DNA from 2 places in the Proteus sp. CA142267 genome. Region 1 is predicted to be linked to the other one. Evidence: predicted binding sites of a transcription regulator. Region 1 holds the regulator's gene; the other holds the start of a gene.
What was found. Region 1 encodes LexA, which represses DNA repair genes until DNA is damaged. Its sites were predicted from a motif close to TNCTGTATGTACATACAGNA; they were not measured.

Region 1 (4,446 bases):
TAATTTTCGGCAAATTAGCGGAAATTGCGGGCGAATATCTGCGTAAAGGTTCACAAGTGTATATCGAAGGTCAGTTACAAACACGTAAATGGCAAGACCAAAGTGGTCAAGACAGATATAGCACTGAAGTTGTTGTTAACATTGGTGGCTCAATGCAGATGTTAGGCGGCCGTGGTGGCCAAGATGGCGCACCTTCTCAAGGTGGTCAAGGCGGTTGGGGTCAACCACAACAGCCACAAGCATCACAACAATTTAGCGGTGGTGCACAATCTCGCCCAGCACAACAACCAGCTGCCGCACCAGCGCCAAACAATGAACCACCAATGGATTTTGATGACGATATTCCGTTCTGATAGTTACTTGAGAACAATTTATCTAAAATCACTTAAAAAATTAACCCAGCTCAAGCTGGGTTTTTTGTTCTAACAACAGATACTTTTAAAAAGGACGTAATACCACAGTTATTTTCACAAAACCCCACTTTACACAAAGGTTTACTCTTGAAAAATATGATAGGATCTGTGTCATTAACAACGTCTGAGAGCATCTTATCCCCATGAATGAAGAGAAATTGCTCGCTCAGGCAGAAAAGATCTGCCAGAAACGAGGTGTTCGCCTGACTTCACAACGTCTGGCAGTATTACGTCTGATAATGCAGCAACCTTCTGCTATCAGCGCATATGATTTATTGGATTTATTACGCCAAGTTGAGCCACAAGCAAAACCACCTACTGTCTATCGTGGGTTAGAATTTTTACTTGAGCAAGGATTTATCCATAAAATAGAATCCACCAACAGTTATGTACTTTGTCATCATTTTGATGATGTTGAACATACGTCAGTAATGCTAATTTGTGACCGTTGTTTATCTGTCACTGAAAAGAATAGCCATAAAATTGAAGATGCAATTTCATTACTAGCAAAAGAGAGTGGATTTCATTTACGACATAGCGTCATAGAAATTCATGGATTATGTTCACAGTGCCACGAAGCACAAGAGTGTACACATCCTGAAGGTTGCCATCATGATCACAGTATGGATGATAACCTTAAGCAGAAAAAAACCGGCGACTATAAGCCTCGTTGAGCTTATAAAATACAAAAAGCCAGGTGACTTGTATCGTTGTCATAAGCACCTCCGTAATTAAAACACATCATATTGTAATTACATTTGTAGTGAAATGGTGTTTTTTTATACAAATTAGAAATAAAAAAATGCAGATGATTTTGTGGTCTTACATATCATCTGCATCTTTATAAAATAAGTTGTATTGACTTACGTTGGTACAAATTACAGCCATTCGCCGTTACGAATAACCCCTACTGCTAAACCTTCCACAGTAAAGCTTTGTTCGCGTAAATCGACGATAATAGGTGAAAATTCTGGGTTTTCTGCATGAAGTTCAATTTTATTACCGCTTTTCTTAAAGCGCTTTACTGTCACTTCATCTTCGATACGAGCCACAATAACTTGCCCGTTGTGAACATCTTGCGTTTTATGCACAGCAAGTAAATCACCATCCATAATGCCAATATCTTTCATTGACATACCATTAACGCGCAATAAAAAATCTGCACTTGGTTTAAATAGCATTGGGTCAACTTGATAGTGGCTTTCAATATGCTCTTGCGCTAAAAGTGGTTCACCAGCAGCGACTCGCCCAATTAATGGCAGTCCTTCTGGCTCTTCTTCCATTAGCAAACGGATACCTCTGGACGCACCAGAGACAATTTCTATCACGCCTTTACGAGCAAGAGCTTTTAAGTGCTCTTCTGCCGCATTTGGTGAGCGAAACCCAAGTTGGGAAGCTATTTCAGCCCGTGTTGGTGGCATACCCGTTTGCGAAATGTGATCACGAACCAAATCGTAAACCTGCTGCTGCCTTGCAGTTAATGCTTTCATTCCGCCCCCTGTTTGTTTATACAGTCAGACTGTGAGTATATACAGGTATATGACGATTTGAAACCTTAAATGAATATAAAACACGCATCTTTGGATTATTTTTCGACAAAAATCGAATTTTTTAACTTTATGCGAAGAAATGCCCCCAAAGAATGGTTACCCAAGTAAATAATCCCAATATAATAGCGATCAGAACGGCGGCAGAACCCATATCTTTTGCACGTCCGGATAATTCGTGGTATTCAGATCCAATTCGATCGACAACGGCTTCTATTGCACTATTTACTAGTTCCAAGATCACAACCAATACAACGGAACCAATGAGTAAAATGCGCTCTAGACCACTGACATCGATGAAAAATGAAAGGATAATTGCAACCAAGGTCACAATTGCTTCTTGTCTAAAAGCGGCTTCATTAATCCAAGCGGCACGAATGCCTTTGTATGAATAGCCACCGGCTTTGATGATTCGGGTAAGACCTTTATTTTGATTAGCCATAATAAACTCTATCGAAAACAAACGATTATTTTGCCACTTTTCTCTATTAATATTGTCACAGCACCACAGATCTACGAAAGACTTTCTGTTATGCTTTCGAAGTATTGCTAATAAGAGGCTACAACTATTTATGTCAGCTTGGCGTAAACTATATTATAACACATTGAATTTACCACTAAAATTATTGGTAAAAAGCAAACGAGTTCCGACTGATCCTATCGCTGAATTAGGGTTAGATACGTCGCGATCTTTCCTTTATGTTCTGCCTTATCATTCAAAGGCGGACTTACTGACATTACGACAGCAGTGTCTCTCTTTAGGATTGCCTGATCCGCTGCAACCTATCGAAATCAGTGGAACTAAGCTTCCTGCATATGTCTTTATTGATGACGGCCCAAGAGTATTCCGTTACTACTCGCCCGATCCTCGTAAAGATTCCGTGAAGACATTCCACGCTTATCTTGATGCACATCGTAATAACCCACATCTTGATATCGAGATGTTGCCGGTTTCCGTGATGTTTGGACGCTCTCCAGGTCGTGAAGGCCATAATGGCGTTCCACATTTACGTGTGCTTAACGGTATCCAAAAATTTATCGCTATCCTCTGGTTAGGTCGTGATAGCTTTGTTCGTTTTTCACCCACTGTTTCAATGCGTGAAATGGCGAACGAACACGGTACTGACACCAGTATAGCTCGAAAACTTGCGCGTGTTGCGCGTATCCACTTTTCACGTCAGCGTTTAGCGGCTGTTGGTCCAAAATTGCCAGCACGCCAAGATCTCTTCAATAAATTGCTCTCATCGAAAGCCATTGAAAAAGCGATTGAAGATGAATCAAAAGCGAAGAAAATCTCACTTGATAAAGCGCGTAAAAATGCCACAGATATCATGGAGGAAATTGCAGCTAATTTCTCATATGAAGCGGTGCGTATTAGTGATCGCGTATTAAGTTGGACATGGAATAAGCTCTACCAAGGTATCAACGTTTATAATGCCGAGCGAGTACGTAAACTCGCACAAGATGGGCATGAAATCGTTTATGTTCCTTGTCACCGTAGCCACATGGACTACTTACTACTTTCTTATGTGCTTTATCACCAAGGTTTAGTACCACCACATATTGCGGCAGGTATTAACCTCAATTTCTGGCCAGCAGGGCCTATTTTCCGCCGTTTAGGGGCTTTCTTTATCCGAAGAACCTTTAAAGGTAACAAGCTTTACTCCACCATTTTCCGCGAATATTTAGGTGAGCTATTTACACGTGGCTACTCGATTGAATATTTCGTTGAAGGTGGACGTTCTCGTACCGGTCGATTGTTAGATCCTAAAACAGGAACACTTTCAATGACTGTACAAGCCATGTTACGCGGTGAAACACGCCCTATCTCTGTTGTTCCAATTTACATTGGATATGAACACGTTATGGAAGTGGCAACCTATGCCAAAGAGTTACGTGGCGCAACAAAAGAGAAAGAAGGCTTTATGCAGATGGTCAGAGGATTACGTAAATTACGTAACCTTGGTCAAGGCTATGTGAACTTTGGTGAACCGATTTCTGTTGTCCAATACTTAAATCAGGCTGTTCCACAATGGCGTGATGATATTGACCCAATTGAGCCACAACGCCCAAGTTGGTTAAACCCAACAGTAAGCACACTGGCCGATAATATTATGGTTCATATCAATAATGCGGCGTCTATTAATGCAATCAACCTTGTTTCAACAGCCTTGTTGGCATCACGTCAGCGTGCTCTCACTAGAGAGCAACTATTAGAGCAAGTCGATTGTTATCTGCAATTATTACGCAATGTGCCTTATTCGACAGACATGATTGTGTCTGATAAAAATGCTGAAGCCTTATTAGAACACGCGTTGCAATCAGATAAATTCCAAGTCGAAAAAGACAGCCTAGGTGATATTGTGGTGCTCCCTCGTGAAAGTGCGGTATTAATGACTTACTACCGCAACAACACCATCCACTTAATGATCACTCCATCATTAATTGCAAGCATCGTCTTACATCATGAAAAAATTCATCGTGAT
Region 2 (4,446 bases), on a different contig from region 1:
AGTATCAGAAAGGCCAAGGGTAAGTAGTTATACGCTTTGGCAACCAGGCTAGTATGTTACATGGTAAAAGGCGCTACTGAAATAGCGCCTTAAGAGGAAGTGATGATTTTAGTTGGATTTTAGTGCGTCTAAGTAACGTTCTGCATCTAAAGCAGCCATACAGCCTGTGCCAGCAGAGGTAATTGCTTGACGATAAATGTGATCCATTACGTCACCAGCTGCAAAAACACCCTCGATAGAGGTTTGTGTTGCATTACCTTGAGTACCTGATTGTACTTTGATGTAACCGTTGTCTAATTCTAATTGACCGTCAAAAATAGCGGTGTTAGGGCTATGTCCAATTGCAATAAAGACACCCATAACATCTAATTCTTCGGTTTTATCACTCTTAGTGTCTTTTAAGCGAACTTTCGTTACACCCATATCGTCGCCAAGAACTTCGTCTAAGGTACGATCAGTATGCAAAATAATATTGCCACTGTTTACTTTATCCATTAAACGGTTAATTAAGATCTTTTCAGAACGGAAAGAATCACGACGGTGGATCAGATGAACTTCTGATGCAATATTAGCTAAATAAAGAGCTTCTTCTACTGCCGTATTTCCGCCACCGACAACAGCGACTTTTTGGTTACGATAGAAAAATCCATCACAGGTTGCACAAGCAGAAACGCCTCGGCCTTTAAAGGATTCTTCTGAAGGTAAACCGATATAGCGTGCAGAAGCACCCGTTGCGATAATTAATGCGTCACAAGTGTATTCTTGTTCATCACCAAATAGGCGGAATGGGCGGTTTTTCAGATCGACTTTATTAATATGGTCAGAGATAATCTCTGTATTAAATTTCTCAGCGTGCTGAAACATGCGGTCCATTAATCCAGGACCTGTTAGCCCCTCAGGGTCTCCGGGCCAGTTTTCGACTTCTGTTGTTGTTGTCAGCTGACCACCTTTTTCAACACCCGTAATCAGTACTGGTTCTAAGTTTGCTCTTGCAGCATAAACGGCGGCGGTATAACCCGCAGGGCCTGAACCTAAAATAATAAGTTTGCTATGTTTGATGGTGCTCATGTATACCTCATCTCTGATTAGGCGTGATGCGAATTGAGGGATTGTAGGAGAAATAAGACGTTAAAAAAAGCCAATGACGAGAAATAGACATAATATTTTAGCTATTTTAGCAATAGTTAATACTAATATAGTTTAATAATTATAGAGTTATATTGGGCTAACATCATCGAATTAACCTGAAACATTTTGCTTTACAATTGATGTTTATCTTGCGTATATAGATAATAACATAGCGCCTTGTTCTGATTTTTACTCATTTGCTTTGACAATCCGCTGTACATTTGCGAAAACATGATTGTTAAAGATAATTATCCTCGGATGTTATACGTAATATTTTTTAGACAGACAGGGTATCGGATAGTTACTTTATGATATTTGCTAATGAGTATTTGGATAAAATAGAACTTTTATCCGGCATTAAAAGAAAATAGATTGGTAGTTTGCTCTGACCGTTTGATACCGAAGTTTCGACAGTGATGCTGATGGTGTACAGGTATGGGTATAGGAAAATAAAGTAAGAGAAAAAGAGAAAGAGAGTATAGAGATGATTGATAATAAAAAACGTCCGGGTAAAGATCTTGATAGAATAGACCGGAATATTCTAAATGAACTTCAAAAAGATGGTCGTATTTCAAACGTTGAGCTATCTAAACGTGTAGGCTTATCACCAACGCCTTGTTTAGAGCGTGTTCGTCGTTTAGAGCGCCAAGGATTTATTTCTGGTTATACTGCACTGTTAAATCCACATTACTTAGATGCATCATTATTAGTATTTGTGGAAATCACACTAAACCGTGGTGCACCAGATGTTTTTGAACAATTCAATATGGCTGTTCAGAAACTTGAAGAAATCCAAGAATGTCATTTAGTTTCTGGTGATTTTGACTATCTGTTGAAAACTCGTGTACCTGATATGTCCGCTTACCGTAAATTACTAGGTGAAACACTGTTACGTCTTCCAGGTGTTAATGACACACGTACATACGTGGTTATGGAAGAAGTTAAACAAAGCAACCGCCTTGTAATTAAAACTCGCTAAGCCAACTTAATAGGTTGGTGCAAAGCAGGAAAAAGTTAGGTACACTCCTGTTTATGCATACAGTTTCAACGCTGGGACATCTCAGCGTTGTTCCGTTTTAATTCACCCTAAGTTAAACCTGGAGAGCCCTCTTTGAGCCAGGAATATACAGAAGATAAAAATATTCGTTTAACAAAGATAAGCAACCGTCGCCGTATTTGGGAGGCTATTCTCATCCTTATCGGCATTGGCGCTGTCTTTTTAATGGTTTCATTACTTAGCTTTCATCCCTCTGATCCTAGCTGGTCACAAACCACTTGGAATGAGCCTATCCAGAATTTAGGCGGCAGTATCGGAGCATGGTTAGCTGATATTCTATTTTCTGCATTTGGTTTACTTGCCTATGCAATTCCTGTCGTCGTGGTTTTTGGGTGCTGGAATTCTCTACGCTACCAACAAAACCGTGAATACACCGACTTCTTTTCCCTTGCACTTCGCACGATTGGTGCCTTGGCTCTGATCTTTACCTCTTGTGCATTAGCTGATCTTAATTTTGATGATATCTATAATTTTAGCTCTGGTGGTGTAATTGGAAGCTTGTTTAGCAAAGCTCTATTGCCGTGGTTTAATGTTTTAGGCGCTACTCTTGCCCTGTTATCTGTTTGGGCTATTGGTTTTACTCTGTTTACTGGTTGGTCTTGGTTAACAATCACAGAAAAAATTGGTGCCGTTATTTTGGGAAGTGTTGGTTTTATTACCAATAGAGGCCAAAATGAAGCTGATTACGCAGATGAAGAAGAGGAAGATGACACTCAAGATGTTGCTACAGAAATAGCTGAAAATTCAAATCAAAAAGAAAATCAGCAATCTGAATTAGGAACAGAAGAGAGTGATGATATTTTATTTTCTGCACCTTCAGCACTTGAACTAGCTCGTCAGCAAGAGATAGACACGTTGCAATCTAAAGCAGAAAAAGAAGATGATTTACCATCTTTCTCTGCAACAAATGATATAGCAGATGAACATGTACAAACATTGGCGCAACCAGCTCCTCTTATGTCAGCACCAGTTTCGCAACCAAGTGATACAGAAGAACCAGAACATTATCGTTTTGATATTCCAGAAGCATTCTTGAAAAAAGAAGCTCAATCGGAAATTAATGCTCCTCAACGTCCTACTTATTCCTCAATACCAGAAGAAAGTACACCTTCTGTAATGCCGTTTGTTGAAAATGAACCTATGGTACAGCCATCATCTGTATCAACAGATAGCTTTATGCCGACTGGCAGAGGAGCAGAACCTACATTCTCTCTAGCACCTGATACAGATTCTTTAACGCAAGCAGCTACGGTGGCAGCAGGTGTGGCGACTAGTGCTCTTGTTAGCCATGGCTCTCAAGTTAAACAAGGATTAGGCCCTGAGTTACCTCGCCCAAATCCAGTGCGATTGCCTACACGTCGTGAGCTTTATGGCATTCATATTCCTTCACAGCGTGAAGCCGAATTACGTCGTCGTGAAGAGGCTGTTCAATCTGAACCTGAAGATGAGTTAGCTGATATTCAAGAACAAGCTAATTTTGAACAAGAGTTGCGCCAGCAATTCCTCGAACAGCAACGTGAACGTTATGGTGAAAACGATAGTACTGATCCTGAAGATATTATTGAGCCTCATCAGCCAAGTGTCACAACACCAATATCTTCATTTAGTCATCGACAAGATGATTATAGTGATGAGCCAACAGTTACCGCGAATATATTCTCTTCCACAGAAGAAAATAACAACGATATTGATGAAGATGAGCAATATCAGCAACAGTTGGCAGCACAATTTAAGCAACAATTGCAGGATCGTTATGGCGATGATGTTTCGTTAGATGATGACGAAGATGAGGTTTTACCTCAAATATCGACACCAGCGCCTTCATTGCAAGCAACAACGGGTTATCAACCTCATATTCAACATTCGTTTGCCTCACAATCAGCGCAGCCGACACAAACTATTGAGAAAAAAGTTGAATACCCAGCCAGCAATGCATTTTTACAAATTTCACCTCGAGATGAAGAAGAGGAAGAGTACAGCCCTAAAATTGAGCTAGAAAGAGAGCTCACTGCATTAGAGGCATTCTCACCAATTGATGATCTATTGGATGAAGATCCGATAGAGCCAGTATTTACACCGATTGTTTCTGAACCTGTTACACCACAAGCAGCGCCTCAATCACGTATTGAGCCACAGCCTAATATAGCGCAGCATTTTGCACAGCAACAGCAACAGCAACAGCAACAGCAACAGCAACAGCAACAGCAACAATCTTTAATTCATCCATTATTGATGCGTAATGATAGGCCGTTGCAAAAGCC

Region 2: the regulator LexA is predicted to act here: its motif matches at 2,153-2,172, upstream of C0T34_RS06955 (DNA translocase FtsK 4TM domain-containing protein).

The regions. Positions count from the first base shown of each region.
Region 1 covers NZ_QPMG01000015.1:24,017-28,462, reverse strand. Annotated here, with positions in the region: gene ssb1 (single-stranded DNA-binding protein SSB1) at 1-353, shown strand, start outside; gene zur (zinc uptake transcriptional repressor Zur) at 557-1,087, shown strand; gene lexA (transcriptional repressor LexA) at 1,292-1,903, opposite strand; gene C0T34_RS17420 (diacylglycerol kinase) at 2,031-2,402, opposite strand; gene plsB (glycerol-3-phosphate 1-O-acyltransferase PlsB) at 2,533-4,446, shown strand, end outside.
Region 2 covers NZ_QPMG01000002.1:263,478-267,923, forward strand. Annotated here, with positions in the region: gene trxB (thioredoxin-disulfide reductase) at 109-1,068, opposite strand; gene lrp (leucine-responsive transcriptional regulator Lrp) at 1,613-2,107, shown strand; gene C0T34_RS06955 (DNA translocase FtsK 4TM domain-containing protein) at 2,240-4,446, shown strand, end outside.